DNA from 3 places in the Candidatus Pelagibacter sp. PS_43 genome. Region 3 is predicted to be linked to each of the others. Evidence: riboswitches for the same ligand, from Rfam matches in the RefSeq annotation. Region 3 holds a riboswitch; each other region holds the start of a gene.

Region 1 (5,270 bases), 220 kb from region 3:
TTATATCAAAAAATAAAGAGGAGCCAAGATTAGCAAATAGATTTGATGAAATGGGTGCAGAATTAGAGCAGCCTCTTGCAATCGCTCGAGATATTAAACGATTATATGAAGTATTATTAGAAACTAATAATAATTGGACTATTGCTAAATTTTTATCAACCAATAACGAATTGAGACATGTTATTAGAAGGGCATTTATAGTTGAAAAATTTCCTTATTCAGAAATACAGGATAATACAATTGGTAAAACAATTGTACCAATTGATATGTTGAGATTAAAATTGTCATTTTTTGGGGCTTTAAAATTTGATCCACGCTCTGATAAATGGTTAAGAATATGCATGTTTCAAGGCGCGCCCTTACCAGAACAATTAAAAAACTATGACGAGTATTGGGTTTATAATTAAAGAAGATGAAGTCTTTAAGTGAAATTGAAACTGTTTCAAAAAGAGCAAGTAGAGCTGCCGGTTATTCCTGGGGCATTGCAGAAGAAGTTGCAAAGAATATAAGATTGCTCGAGATTTTCAATCTGCCTGGAATTAAAAATCTTAATAGTTTTTTTAAGAAAAAAAAAAATTAAGCCTTGATATGATTAGTATGATTAATCAAGACAACATAGCAAATAGAGACGGATATTGTCCAATAATTGCTGGAGTAAATGTTTTAGATCAAATTAAAACTTTAGAAAATTTAAACCAGATAAACTTTAAAAAGGTACTCTATCCTTTACTTTTCTTACCATTTATAAGTCGAGCTACAGCAGTAATTGGAAAAAGAATTTTCTTAAAGATTGATGATAAAGAGTTTCTATTAAACTTTAATAATAATATTTATTCAAATTATACAAAAAATGAAATTATTGAGAATGCTGACAATATTTATTTTAAAGTTATTGAAAATAGAGATTCCTTTAATATTGAAGAATGGAATGAACTTTATAAACTTTCAGAGGAAACATTTGTTGAAGAAAATGAGTCATTAAAACAAAGTGGAGCTGGTGCTGGATTAACAGATAACGATTAGCTATCTAATTTCACTCATTGCTTTAATATGAGATGGCCTTGTTTCACAACATCCACCTAAAATAGTAGCACCATCATCTTTAAATTTTTTAACAAATTTAGCCATAAATTCAGGTGTTAAATCTTTTCTTTGACCTAAAAACTCATTTGGATTTCCTGTTTTGCTTTTATTATAGTGATTAGTATATCCATTTTTGGGCTTGGTTGTTTCAAATGCATTAAACTTAAATCCAAAAGGAATACCCAAATTTCTAACCTCTTCCAAATTTTTAGAAAAATTTTCAGGTGAAATACAAGACAAGATTACCCCAAGTAAATTTTTGTGGTCAATATTATTTATAATATCAGATATTTTTTCACCACTTGGAAGATTGACACCCTCAGATATGTGCGCACCCATCAGATAAGGTTTTTTGAAATTCTGGATTGCTTCAATTGCTAGTTTGAATTCTTTAACACTTGATAAAACATCTAAATAAAAAAAGTCAACATATGGATCAAGTAATTTTGCTTGATCATAAAAATTTTGTTTAATTTCTTCATCTGCTCTCGTATCTTCTTCGTAAGTTAAATATTGAGGTGGAAGACCCCCGGCTATAAAAATATGTGGAAATTGTTTTTTAGCTTTTTGAGCTATCTCCCCAGCTTTTTTATTTAGGTATTCAAATTTATCCTCAACTTTATTATCACGTAACCTAACCCTTCTAGTTGTAAAAGTTGTGGTAACAATAACTTCAGCTCCAGCTTTAATAAAATCTAAATGAGTATCTAATAATAGCTGATGATATTCTTCTTTAAGTAATGCATTAGCACTCCACAATGTTCCATTAGGCTTCATACCACGAGCTAATAATTCTTGCCCCATACCACCATCTAGAATTCGTGTTGTTTTAAAAAAATTAATATCCATTCTTACTCCTTACTTTTTTAGTGCTTTGGCTTTATGCCAGGTGCACAATATAGTCCAACTACCTTTACCAATTATCTAATGATTTCCTTTTTAGCAGTTAGTACCTGCAATATGGATCAAATCGGTTAGTGTATTTATATATCTAATAGACTGATTAGTAAATCACTTCTTAAATAATATTTTAGCATTAAATGAAAAAGATCTTCTCTCACCATCAACATTAAATGGGTAAGCTGTGTGCATTAAATAATTGGGAAAAATTAATAAATCCCCTAATTTAGGGTTTAAATTGTAGATGCTTTTACTTAAAAAATTTTTCTGACCATTGATAAAATCAATAGTTCCATTAGTTTTAATCTTTTTATTCTTAAGAAATTTATTTTGATTCATATCTTTTGGGATTTTAAGATAGCCAACCCCTGATAATTGTCCTCCATGATAATGAATGGGGTTATACTCATTTTTTAATTGTCTTACTACCCATAGGTTAATTATCTTAATTTCTTTAATTTTTTTAACTTCTGACTTATCAAGATAAACTTTGATATTTTTTATTATTTCTTTAGACAAATTTTTATTAACTATTGTTTTAGGTATCTTAATTTCACTCTTAATTTGACTTGCTAGTTTAGAACTATAATCATTTTTTATAGATGATTGGGTCTTATCAACGTGATTATTTAATATACTAATAATTTTTTTGGATAACTTTGTTTTTCCTATAGTTGGTCCAAAAGCTCTAAATGTTTTCATATTTTATCTATAATAATTTAATACTTCCGTTATGCAAACAACTTCAATCCTATTCGAATAGCGACAAATATGACAAGTGCTGATGTCACTAGAGCCAACATTCTTGCAGGAAAAATTTTAAGATTTAAATAATTTCCTAGTTGACCGCCTATTAAAACAAGCAGAAATAAAGGCCAATAATCGTAAAGCCCATTTATTGTTGATGACTTTGTAGATTGACCAGCAAGACCTGATAGAGAATTAATCAGTATGAATAATGATGCGGCAGTTGCAATATTTTTTACTTTATCTGCTCTAATCAATAACAATATGGGGCTTAAGAAAATTCCACCACCAATTCCAACTACACCAGACACAAATCCAATAGATGCGCCTATTAATGATGATAACATTTTTGGTATCTTTTTATAAACTTCAATCTTTTGATCAAAAGATTTAAATTTCACAAGAAGTAGAGCTCCTGCTAGTGTTAAGACTACAAAAAGTAAAATTTCAAAAATTTCTTTATTTATTGATAAAGAGCCACCTATAAATGCAAGTGGTACAGATGATATTAAAAATGGGGCAAGGATCTTAAGATTAATATTTCCAGCTTTAATATAATTAATACAATTTCCTGATACGACAATAATATTACAAAAGAGGGCAATTACAGGAAAGATTAAGTAAGGAACATCCCAAATTAACAGAAGAGCTAAATACGTAGAACCACCACCAAATCCAACACTAGAGTATAAAGTTGCTGTTAGAAGAAATAAAAATGATAATATAATCATAATAATTATTTTAAATTTATGATTGTAAATATAGCACTTTTAACTGTTACGGACACCAGAACTTTTGAGAATGATAAGTCAGGTGCGATCTTAGTAAAAAAAATAGAGGAGGCTAAACATAAATTGGTAGATAGAAAAATTTGTAAAGATAACAAGGAAGAGATTATTAAAATCATTAAAGATTGGATCAATCAATCTGATATAGACGTTGTAATTACAACAGGTGGCACTGGACTTACGGGTCGAGATATTACACCAGAGGCAATAAACGAGATAGCTGACAAACATATTCCAGGTTTTGGAGAGGTGTTTAGAACGATAAGTTTAAAAACAGTTGGTACATCTGCCATTCAATCTAGAGCTTGTGCTGTACTGGCTAACGGTAAGTATGTGTTTGCTTTACCAGGATCTTCAGGTGGGGTCACGGATGCCTGGGATGGAATTTTAAAACACCAGTTAGATGTAAATCATAAACCTTGTAATTTTGTAGAGTTATTTCCAAGACTTAAAGAAAAATAATTATTTTTGATATTTTTCTTTCCACTCAGAATAAGGCATACCATACACATGCTCACGTGCATCTAGGTCTGAAATTTCAACGCCTCTTTTCTCAGCTTCTTCTCGATACCATTTTGATAAACAGTTTCTACAAAAACCAGCAAGGTTCATAATATCTATATTTTGAACATCTTTTCTCTCATTTAAATGTTTAAGTAGTCTCTCAAAAGTAGCTGATTGTAATTCTTGTTTTTTATCTTTAGTCATAAATAAAATATTAGACACATTTTAATTAAGCACAAGATGTAGGTTTAATTCAATCGTTGGTAGAAATAAAATTTTTATAAAAGTAGATCCTACGCAGTTTCTTTGGTTAAATTAATTATGGCGACTAAAAAGAAAAAAAAAGCCAAAAAGAAAAAAACTAAGGCCAAAAAGAAAAAATCTAAGTTGGTCAATAGATCTAGAAAAATAAAAAAAAATAAAAAAGTTGTGACCAAAAGGTCTGCGACTAAGAAGCGTTCTAAAAATTCTAGAATAAATAATACGCTAAAAAATAAAAAAACAAGAAAGGTAAAAAAGATGAGTACAGAAACAATCAAAGCTGGGAAGTCTCCTTTACTGGATACATCTCACCTTAAAGTTAAATTTCCTTTTAAAGAGCAATATGGAAATTTTATAGGGGGTAAATTCGTTAAACCAAAATCAGGTAAATATTTTGATAACGTAAGCCCAATTAATAATGAAGTTATTTGCTCTGTTCCAAGATCTGATGCTAAAGATGTTGATGCTGCTTTAGATGCTGCACACGCTGCATTTCCTACATGGGGAGTTACTTCAATAACTGAAAGATCAAACATGCTGCTTAAAATAGCAGATGTAATTGAAAAAAATCTAGAACTATTAGCTACTGCTGAGTGTTTAGATAATGGAAAGCCAATTAGAGAATGTATGGCAGCAGATTTACCATTAGTTGTTGATCACTGGAGATATTTTGCTGGAGTAATAAGAGCAGAAGAAGGTTCGGTCGCTGAGATAAGCAATAGTGAATATTCTTATCATATACCTGAACCTCTTGGTGTAGTTGGTCAGATTATACCATGGAACTTTCCATTGTTAATGGCAACATGGAAACTTGCACCAGCACTTGCTGCAGGTAACTGTGTAGTTCTAAAACCAGCTGAACAAACACCAGCGTCTATCTTACTTTTAATGGAACTTATTGGAGACTTATTACCTCCAGGAGTTGTTAACGTTGTAAGTGGCTTTGGTCTTGAGGCCGGTAAACCATTAGCTTCATCTAAAAGAATT
Region 2 (5,270 bases), 140 kb from region 3:
ATGATTTTCCATGTTCTCTCGATATTTACTTGCTGGAACAGTTAAACCAATAGATTCAGCAACTTCCCTAATCAACATTGGGTTTGCTCCACAACATACTCCAAGGTAATTAATACCTAGCTCATAAGCATCTTTTGCAAATTTACCTATTTCATATCTATTACAAAAATGTGGGTCCAATGCTGTTGGAAACGTTCTTCCATGAGGTGATGGACACTGACAATTACTTCTATCTGGTAGATTAAAAAATGTTGGGTAATCTTCACTGGTTCTATAAGGAATAGGTAAAGCTCCAACATGACATTTAACTGCTTTTCTAATTTCTTTTAAAAAAGGAAACATAGTAGCAGGTCCTCTAAAACAATTTAAACCAACAACATCAGCCCCTAATTGCTCTAGCTCTTTACAGGTATCAACAACTGATTTTCCATCTCTCATTTTATTTTCACCCATTGGGGATATGGTTAATACAGTTGGTAAACCTGTTTTTTTCATTATCTCTAAAGCTTTAAAAGCTTCTTCAGCATAATAAAAAGTTTCACCAATTAACATATCAGCACCTTCTTCAACGGCCCAACCAATCATCTCTGTAAACATTCCTTCAACTTCTTTTTGAGATTGTGGATCATTATGTTTCCAGATATTTGAATTTGAAATATTACCTGCCATCAAATTTGGTTTTGATCCTTTAGGAGTATCTAGTGCTACTTTTTTAGCAATTTTTAATGCTGAACGATTTAGTGGTTCGAGAAGTTCTTCCTTACCAATAACACGCATTTTTTCTCTGTGTCCATTATAAGTAAAGGCCTCAACTACATCAGATCCTGCGTGTTGAAATTCTCTATGTAAATTTTCTAAAACTTCAGGATGATCTAATGACACCATTGGAACAAATTCCCCTGATGACATATAGCCACGTCTTTCTATCTCAAATAAAAAACCTTCTGCGCATATAACAGGTCCTTTATCTAATCTTTCTTTTAATTTATTTGTGCTCATTTTTTTTCCTCTTGTTTTGGAGAAAAAAGGTCACAAAATAATCAGAGGTTATATTCATAGGCCTCTTTTCTCCTTTTTAGTGCTTAAGCAAATGCAGGGCGCACAATATGGTTCAACTGCCCGGCTTAATTTTATGAAAGATAAAAAAAAACCACCTGTCTAAAGCGGTGGTTGAAGCGTCGCTTTAGCAGGATTTATAACGCGCTCTGCAATTTAACTTAACTCAGCGCAATCACATATAATCAACTTTCTCTCAAACTGTCAATTGAAAAAATAAATAATAGTTAAAATTATGAGAATAATGACAATCCAAATACTAAGATTAGTTAAAAACTGCTTTAATTTAGAATTAGATTGTAGAAAAGCTGGGAGTACTAATAAGAGTATCCCTAGCATATAAACAAAGGGTATTATCTGATCTGCCATTTATATCGATGATAGCTTCATCTTTTTGGAATACTTTTTCTGAGGTGAATTTTTTATAACTGCTTGAGCACAACGCATGACCCCTCTTTTTTTATCAAAAGTCATTTTGGGTTCACCATACAATTTCCATCCATTGGATATGGCCTCCGTTACACGATGGCAAAATTCTGAAGTGTCGTCACTTGTAATAAATCTATAACCTTTCATAATCAGACCTTAACAAGTCCTAAATCGGGTGTCTATATCTAGGACGATTGTTACTTAATGAAATAGTAAGATTAGTTAAGAATTTTTGTAATAGAGCATCTTTTAAATACTTTTATCAGTAAATTCATATAACTCATTAAGCGTTATAGTTATGTTAATTATAAGCCTCTATTAAATGAAATTTAAGTTATTATTCAGCTAGACAAAATCATTAATTAATATACATAACGATGAATCAACTCCTCTTAAAACTTATTATTAAATTCTCTAGCTAGACTTCAACTTCGAATAATATAAAAATTGATGAATCAACTCTCCCCAAAGTAAACTAATAAACTTAACTATAGATATATTTTTACCAACCTATTAAATCGACCTTAAGACTAAGAATCGTTCGAAATGAAAAACAATAAAAAAAACATAAAATAGGAAAATAGAAAAATGGAAATGACCTTAATATATACGATAGTAGGCTTTGCTTTAGCGGGGTACAGTGTTATTGCAAATGACTCAATTCAAACATTGGGAACTTTTATCGCGTCAAAACAAAAATGGTTTAAATGGTACACTCTTGCTAGTGCAGCATCATTTGTAATGATACTTGCTATTACTTGGGGTTGGTACAGTAATAATGGAGATATCTCTTACGGTAGATTAACAAGAATACCTTTCCAAGAAATACAATGGTACCACGCAGTGGCACCAGGAATACTTCTTATATTAACAAGAGTAGGTATACCTGTTTCAACAACCTTCTTAGTTTTATCAGCTTTTGCCTCAACGGTAGTACTTGAGAAGATGCTTATGAAAAGTGTTGTCGGCTATGGTTTAGCTGCAGCTGCTGCTTATATTTGTTGGATTGTTATCTCTAAATTTATTAATGAAAAATTAGATGAAGTTAGTGACAAATGGATTTCCTTTTGGCGTAACTCTGTATGGGTAACTTCAGGCTGGTTATGGTGGGTTTGGTTATCTCATGATGTAGCAAACATTGCCGTATACCTTCCAAGACAATTAGATGTTGCTCTTTTATTAGTTGTTCTGGGTTACTTTACAGCACTACTTTTTTATATCTTCTACATTCATGGTGGAACTATTCAAAAGGTTGTCTTAGAAAAAACTGGAACAAGATATGCAAGATCAGCAACTATTATTAATATTATTTATGCTGCTGTTCTTTATTACTTTAAAGAGCTTAATGATTTACCAATGTCCACAACCTGGGTATTTGTTGGTCTATTATGTGGAAGAGAATTAGCAATCGCATCAATGAATAAAGACTATAAGTTCAAATATGTGTTTCCACTAATTGGTAAAGACTTTCTTAAAATGATATTCGGATTAAGTGTGTCAGTTGGAATTGTGCTTGCAATTCACTACATCATAATTCCAAATAATTGGTTTTAAGTTTTAAGACAATTAACATTTAATTATTAGCTCTAAGCATTTAATTTATTGCTTAGGGCTTAATAATTTAAGCAAAATAGTTTCAAGTATTAATTATTTAAGCTTAAACCTTAAGCACAAAAACTTAAAGATCATATAGTTAAATTTCCCAAGACCGTAGGAATTTGGTTCTGTTTTTTTAGTCTGTAATTTTTTAGTTTTTTTCTTCTTCATGGCTAATATGATTTTGTGTTTCATTTGAATGTTTGAGATTATAGCAATCTGTACAAAGTAAGATAACCTCTGGTCCAGAGCTTACTTGTGTTAAGATGGCTGTATCATCTCCACACTCACTGCAACCAGATAAACGTTTTTTCATTTACGTTTAGTGCGTGTTATCTCATTAATTTTATCAATATAGTTTTTAATTTCAGTACTTTCTGAGAGTTTATCGTCTACCTTTGGATTTTTCTTTTTTTGATAAGTGTAATAAATAGGCATGACAATCGATAAGGTAACGATAATAACTGCTAATATAATTTCAAAAGTTGTAACCATTTCAATATTTAATGACACGCTTGATTAAATTTTTTTAGTCTCCAGTAATTATACGGCCAAGGTGTTAAAAAACCAACGGTTAACATAATAGGTACTACCCACCACGTTAACATTGCTCCTCCTGTTAAAAAATAATCTGTAGCATTCATAGAGATTTCCATACTAACCATTGAAATAAAACTCATTCCCAATGCTGTTTTTAAAGCATCATTAAATTTAAAATTTTGTCTTATCAAAATTATAGTTTCCAAAATAATACTTGTAATTAAACCATTAATAATTGCTAAAGTCATAATAGCTAAGACAGGCCAAGGAATACCTGTTATTTGAAAATATAAAATGGTACCAAAATCACCAATAGCACAACCTAACAAACACCAGGCAGTATTTTTGGCACTTCTTTTCCAGGTGTGTTTACAAGACCAATGAAATGTATCTGTTGTCATATAATTTATTTACTTAAATTTATTTGATGTTGGTAATAATCATCTGGCCAAAAACTTTTAATGTAGGCTAAAACTGAATCTATATCTTTGTCATTTAACTTGTCTCCAAAAGCACCCATTTTACCTTCATAGTCACTAATTATTCCAACTAAGCCATATTTAATAATTTTATGTAATGTCTCATCATCATGGTGCCAAGTATGACCCGTTCCATTTAGTGGTGGTGCTTTACGATGACCATCTTCATCTAAACCCTTCCAATTTTCAGCTCCCGATAAATTAACTTGGTGACAACTAGCACAATTATTTTGGTATACAATTTTACCTCTAGCAATCATTAACTCAGAATCTCTGGTAATTGGAAAATGATTATCTGAATAAGAAATACTACTTAATGATATAAACAGAGTTAAAATTAAAAGTATCTTTTTCATAACAACTAAACTTATATATTAAAATTGTTAGATTAATCTTATATTTTTTTAAGATTGATTGATTATAAGTGTTTATTAATGAACAATTTTTTATTATTTATTGTCACACTTTTTTGCTGGTCTCCTACTTGGTATGTCATCAAGTTTCAATTAGGCTACGTTGATCCTTTAGTATCCGTGTTCTATAGGTTTTTGATAGCTGGAATAGTTATCTTTATTTATCTAATTTATAAGAAGAAAAATCTTAAGTTCTCTTTTAATCAACATCTTTGGTTTTTGCTATTTGGGGTTTGTCTTTATTCTCTAAATTACGTTTTCTTTTATTTATCAAACACTTATTTAATAAGCGCATTTCCAGCGATTGTCTTTTCAACGGTCGTCATTATGAATATTTTAGGAGAAGGGTTTTATTTTAAAAAGAAACCATCTTTAAAAACTTTACTGGGTGCAACTATTGGAATGATTGGGATTATAATCATCTTTAATGATGAGATTTTCAATTTCAGCTTTGCGAATGGAACCCATGTTGGATTATTTTTAGCCTTACTTGGTACACTAAGTGCATCAACAGGTAACATGGTTCATCAAAGAAACTTAAATAATAACTTTCAATTAATACCAACACTTGCGTATTCAATGCTTTATGGATCACTGGTCACACTATTAATCACCCAGATAAAAGGTACTGAATTATTATTTGAATATACTTTTAGTTATATCGCTTCCCTTGCTTATCTATCAATAGTTGGTTCAATATTTGCTTTTATATTTTACTTAAGATTGTTAGAAAAAGTTGGAGCTGGACGAGCGGGTT
Region 3 (5,270 bases):
ATTTAAAAATATCTAAAGGATTTTTAAAAAAGATATTTTTATTAACTTTAAATTTTCTTTTCTTTTTTAGGTTTTTTGCAGAAACAGCTACAACATTAATTCTTTTGCCTGTAATTAATTCAATTTCTTTTTTTTTTATATTTAATTCATTTAGTAAATAGTTACCTACTTGACCCAATCCAACTACAGCAATATTTAAATTCATTTTCATTTACTTGTTTATATCAGGATAGTCTGAGTTTTTTGAATATTCTTTAAGAAATAAATCAAATTCATCAAATGACATTTGTTTAAAATCTCCATTTTTTTCTAACATTTTAGTATATTTTTCTTTTTCAATAGTTTTTTTAATAGAAACTTTATCTAAAGAACAAGACAAAAAAAATAAAAATGAAAACATTAAGAAATATTTCATATTAAGCCCTCTGTCTTTTTAAATCCAAATCTAATATTCATATTTTGTATAGCTTGTCCTGCGCCACCTTTAATTAGATTGTCTATTGATGACAAGATAATCACTTTATCTTTATACTTAGTTTTACAAATTGATATATGGCAGTTATTTGTATTAATTATATCATTTGTACTTATTAAAGAGTTAGTTTTTAGAATTTTTACAAATCCATTATTGGGATAATGATTAATCAAAACTTTTTCTAATTTTTTAATTGTAGATCCTTTATTTAGCTCTACATAAATGGTGCTTAATATTCCTCTAAACATTGGTGTTAAATGTGGAGTAAAAGTAAAATTTACTTTCTTTTTTGTAAAAAAATTAAACTCTTGTTGTATTTCAGAATTGTGACGATGAAAACCAACACCGTAGGCACTTAAAGATTCATAAAGGTTTTTATTTTTATATTTGTCATGTACTCCTCTTCCAGCTCCAGAATATCCCGATTTAGAGTCTATAATTATATTATTAACTTTAATTAAATTTTTTTTAATCAATGGAATTAACGGTAACAATATTGATGTTGGATAACAACCCGGGCAACCAATAATATTAAAATTTTTAACTTTTTCACCTGTAATTTCAGGTAATGAATATATAGATTTTTTAATATTTGAAATTGATCTGTGTTTTTGTTTATACCATTTTAGATATAAGGATGCATTATTAAGTCTAAAATCTGCTGCCAAATCAATCAACACATTATGTTTTAATAAACTATTTGATATAGATTGAGCTTCACCATTTGGTAATGCGGTAAATACCAAATCAACTTCTTTTAAAAATGATTTATTAAATTTAGTAATCTTGGGTAAATTTTTTGATTTTAATGATTTTTCATAACTAGTAATTTTCTTACCAACAGATGAGCTACCACACAAATATTTTATATTAATATTTTTGTGCTTAACTAATAATCTTATTAATTGAACACCGATATAACCAGTTGAACCAGCAACTAAAACATTAAGCTTAGGCATTGTTTATTATAACTATTTTGAAATAAAAAAAAATTATCTTTTCGAGAATTGGAAGCTTCTTCTAGCTTTTTTACGACCAGGTTTTTTTCTTTCAACAGATCTTGAGTCTCTGGTGTTAAGTTTCTCTGTTTTTAGTGTACTTCTTAGTTCTGAGTCAAATAATATTAAGGCTTTTGCAATACCGTGAACCATTGCTCCTGCCTGTCCAGTGTGACCGCCTCCAGCAACACTACATCTAACATCATATGCTGTTGCTTGATTAATAATTTCAAAAGGTCTAGTAATTTGCATTTTATGACTACCACTAGTGAAGTATTCATCCATTGTTCGACCATTAACATAAATTTTACCGGTCCCTTTTTTTAACCAAATTTTAGCAATTGATTTTTTTCTTCTGCCAGTAGCATATTTGCTATCTTTAAAATCTAACTTGATCTTAGGTTTTTTTGATATTGTTTGTGCTGTTTGTTCCATATTAATTTCTAATTAAATTTTTGCTATTTAATTTTCCTAAATCTAAAAGTTTAGGATTTTGAGCTGCATGAGGATGCTCTTCACCAGCATAAATTTTAACTTTAGTTAGTTGCTTTCTACCAAGAACACCTCCTGGTAACATTCTTTTAACCGCTAATTTTAAAGTCTCTCCTGGTTTATTCTTTTCTAATAGTTTTTCAGGAGTTATTTCTTTAATTCCACCTGGGTGGCCCGTATGTCTATAGTATTTTTTGTCTTTAAATTTTTTTCCAGTAAATTTTGCATGTTCTATATTTTTAACAACTACAAAGTCACCATCATCCATGTGAGGTGTGTAAGTAGTTTTGTTTTTTCCCCTAACAATCATTGCTATTATAGATGCTAGTCTTCCAACAACTGCTCCTTTAGCATCAATTTCAAACCAATTACTTGTTAATTCGCTACTTTTTAAAAATTTAGTCATAGAGCGTGGATTAATACTATTAATAATTATAAAGTCAATTTTATATTTCTCTTGCAATATAGCCATTTAATGGTAATTTTTATTTGCCGATTTGTTCCTATTGCAGGCTAATAATTGCTAAAATGGATTTTTTACCCACATTTTCGGTAGGCGCATTTGAACTGTATTGTACGCCTTGCATAAAGCAAAAGTACTAAAAAAGGAGTATTAAGATGAGTACAAAAAGACAAAACCCAGAAACTATCGCATTACATGGTGGTGATTATAGAAGTGACCCAACTACAAAAGCTGTAGCTGTCCCAATTTATAGAACAACTTCATATCTATTTGATAGCACTGAGCATGCAGCCAATTTATTTGGTCTAAAAGAGTTTGGAAATATCTACACAAGAATTATGAATCCAACCAATGATGTTCTTGAAAAAAGACTAGCTGCCTTAGATGGTGGATTAGCAAGTTTAACTGTTTCTTCGGGTCAAACAGCTTCAACATTTGCTATTTTGAATGTTGCTCAAGCTGGGGATAATATTGTTAGTTCTACAGATCTTTATGGTGGAACTGTTTCATTGTTTACTCATACATTGAGCAAGCTTGGTATTGAAGTTAGATATGCTGATCCAGCAGATCCTAAAAACTTTGAAAAAGCAATAGATGATAAAACTAGAGCTTTTTATGGAGAAACATTGCCCAATCCATATTTAAGAGTATTTCCTATTAAAGAAGTTTCTGATATTGGAAAAAAATATAATATTCCATTAATAGTTGATAACACCGCCGCCCCTATCATCTGTAAGCCTATAGAGCATGGAGCTGCAATAGTGGTTTACTCACTTACAAAATATATAGGTGGACATGGTACAGTTGTAGGTGGAGCACTAATTGATGGTGGAAATTTTGATTGGACAGCCAATCCAAAAAGACAACCCTTGTTTAATGAACCTGATGCAAGTTATGGTGGCGTAGTATGGGGTAAGGCAGTTCCTGAATTAACTGGCGCCAATGTATCCTTTGCTGTTAGAGCAAGAGTTACTCTTTTGAGAGATCTTGGAGCTGCATTAGCTCCTGATAATGCTTTTGGAATAATTCAAGGACTTGAAACAGTAGCCTTGAGGATGAAACAACATTGCTCTAATGCGGAAAAAACAGTGGATCATTTATCTAATCATAAAAAAGTTTCTAGAGTGATTTACCCAACTAAGTATGAGGGAGATATTGGAAAAAGAGCAAAAAAATATCTTGATGGAGGAAATGGTGCTTTAATAGGAATAGAACTAAAAGGTGGCATTGAGTCTGGTAAGAAATTTATAGAAGCTTTAAAAATGTTTTATCATGTAGCAAATATAGGAGATGCTAGAAGCTTAGCTATACATCCGGCAACGACAACTCATAGCCAACTCACGGAGCAAGAATTAAGTGCTGCAGGAGTTACACCTGGATATATAAGACTGTGTATAGGATTAGAACATATTGACGATATAATAGATGATCTTGATCAAGCACTTAGTGCTTCATAACAATTCTTTATCATTTTAAAAAACCTCTTGAGTTTTTATAAATGAGTAAAATATAGGTTGTTAATACAAAAATAGAACCTAACTGGTGTAGTGATGCATACTTTATCTCTACACCAGACATTAATGTAACGATTCCTAATAATATTTGAATAAGTAAAGCTATATCAAAAAGAATTATATTCTTTATGGCAACTCCTTCTTTAATAAATAAATAGTTAATAATCATAACAAGGATCACAAGCAGATAGGCAGTTGATCTATGTAAAAATTGAATAATAGAAGTATTATAAAATGACTCAGAGGTAAAAAGATCTAATAATAAAACATCATTTGGAAAAAAAGTACCATTCATATCTGGCCAAGTATTATAAATTAAACCTCCATTTAAACCTGAAAGAAAAGCGCCCAATATAATTTGAATAACAATCAATAAAAAAATAAATAACAATAAGGATTGTGGAATTTTATAATCTATTTTTTGAATATCAAAAAAATCTAAAATATACCAAAAAATTAAACATAAGATAAAAAGTGCAAGTGATAAGTGAATTGCTAATCTAAAATGACTAACATCATTATTTTGTGTTAATCCACTTGTAACCATAAACCAACCTAAAAATCCCTGCAAACATATAAGAAAAAATATCAAAAAATATTTATTAGAATAAAAATTAGAATCTCTATATTTAATCCAAAAAAAAATTAAAGGTATTAGGGTAAACAAGCCAACAATACGTGCTAATAATCTATGAGCATACTCCCAATAAAAAATTACTTTAAATTCGTTTAAAGACATTCCATAGTTAATATTTTTATACTCTGGAATTTTTTTATATTCTTCAAAATACATATTCCAATCATTTGAATTAAGTGGTGGCAATATACCTGAAAAAAGCTCCCATGCCGTAATGGATAAGCCTGAGTCAGTTAATCTGGTTAAGCCACCTACCGCAACCATAAGAACAATTAGCAAAAATAGTCCTATTAACCATATCTTTAAATATTTTATATAGTTGTCGCTATTTACAAACATAAATTATACTTATAATAATTATTTTAATAACCAATTGATTAAATGTCGCCTACTAATAAAAAAAAACTTACCCAATTAAGAATAAAACTTGATAAATTAGATAATGATCTGCTTAAACTTATTAAAAAAAGATCGCTTTTAGTAAATGAAGTTTTAAAAGTAAAAATTTATAAAAAAGAAATAATCGATAAAACAAGAATAAGCTATATACTTAAAAAAATTAAAAAAAAATCAATCAAGACAAAAATTGATCCAAAAATTACGAACAGAATTTGGAAGAATATGATTTGGTCTTTTATTGATTACGAGAAGAGAAACTTTAAGAAGAAATAAACTATTTACTGTGTGGTGG

What was found. A riboswitch is a leader RNA that binds a small molecule or an ion and turns the genes downstream of it on or off. The one in region 3 is predicted to bind S-adenosylmethionine.
Region 1: another riboswitch for S-adenosylmethionine. It lies ahead of AC5SLL_RS01670 (homocysteine S-methyltransferase family protein); the one in region 3 lies ahead of AC5SLL_RS02940 (O-acetylhomoserine aminocarboxypropyltransferase/cysteine synthase family protein).
Region 2: another riboswitch for S-adenosylmethionine. It lies ahead of AC5SLL_RS02165 (homocysteine S-methyltransferase family protein); the one in region 3 lies ahead of AC5SLL_RS02940 (O-acetylhomoserine aminocarboxypropyltransferase/cysteine synthase family protein).

The regions. Positions count from the first base shown of each region.
Region 1 covers NZ_CM182066.1:314,399-319,668, forward strand. The annotation lists gene AC5SLL_RS01655 (hypothetical protein) at 1-407, shown strand, start outside; gene AC5SLL_RS01660 (DUF3726 domain-containing protein) at 413-580, shown strand; gene AC5SLL_RS01665 (DUF3726 domain-containing protein) at 589-1,023, shown strand; gene AC5SLL_RS01670 (homocysteine S-methyltransferase family protein) at 1,024-1,932, opposite strand; SAM riboswitch class V at 1,942-2,005, opposite strand; gene AC5SLL_RS01675 (2OG-Fe(II) oxygenase family protein) at 2,095-2,685, opposite strand; gene AC5SLL_RS01680 (sulfite exporter TauE/SafE family protein) at 2,715-3,461, opposite strand; gene moaB (molybdenum cofactor biosynthesis protein B) at 3,480-3,980, shown strand; gene AC5SLL_RS01690 (DUF1244 domain-containing protein) at 3,981-4,226, opposite strand; gene AC5SLL_RS01695 (aldehyde dehydrogenase family protein) at 4,542-5,270, shown strand, end outside.
Region 2 covers NZ_CM182066.1:397,659-402,928, reverse strand. The annotation lists gene AC5SLL_RS02165 (homocysteine S-methyltransferase family protein) at 1-999, opposite strand, end outside; SAM riboswitch class V at 1,066-1,130, opposite strand; gene AC5SLL_RS02160 (DUF1737 domain-containing protein) at 1,426-1,632, opposite strand; gene AC5SLL_RS02155 (hypothetical protein) at 2,074-3,039, shown strand; gene AC5SLL_RS02150 (hypothetical protein) at 3,233-3,397, opposite strand; gene AC5SLL_RS02145 (DUF4396 domain-containing protein) at 3,585-4,022, opposite strand; gene AC5SLL_RS02140 (c-type cytochrome) at 4,028-4,456, opposite strand; gene AC5SLL_RS02135 (DMT family transporter) at 4,535-5,270, shown strand, end outside.
Region 3 covers NZ_CM182066.1:532,892-538,161, reverse strand. The annotation lists gene AC5SLL_RS02965 (homoserine dehydrogenase) at 1-211, opposite strand, end outside; gene AC5SLL_RS02960 (hypothetical protein) at 212-400, opposite strand; gene argC (N-acetyl-gamma-glutamyl-phosphate reductase) at 412-1,434, opposite strand; gene rpsI (30S ribosomal protein S9) at 1,468-1,908, opposite strand; gene rplM (50S ribosomal protein L13) at 1,910-2,371, opposite strand; SAM riboswitch class V at 2,511-2,579, shown strand; gene AC5SLL_RS02940 (O-acetylhomoserine aminocarboxypropyltransferase/cysteine synthase family protein) at 2,584-3,885, shown strand; gene AC5SLL_RS02935 (COX15/CtaA family protein) at 3,896-4,918, opposite strand; gene AC5SLL_RS02930 (chorismate mutase) at 4,961-5,251, shown strand; gene AC5SLL_RS02925 (50S ribosomal protein L33) at 5,253-5,270, opposite strand, start outside.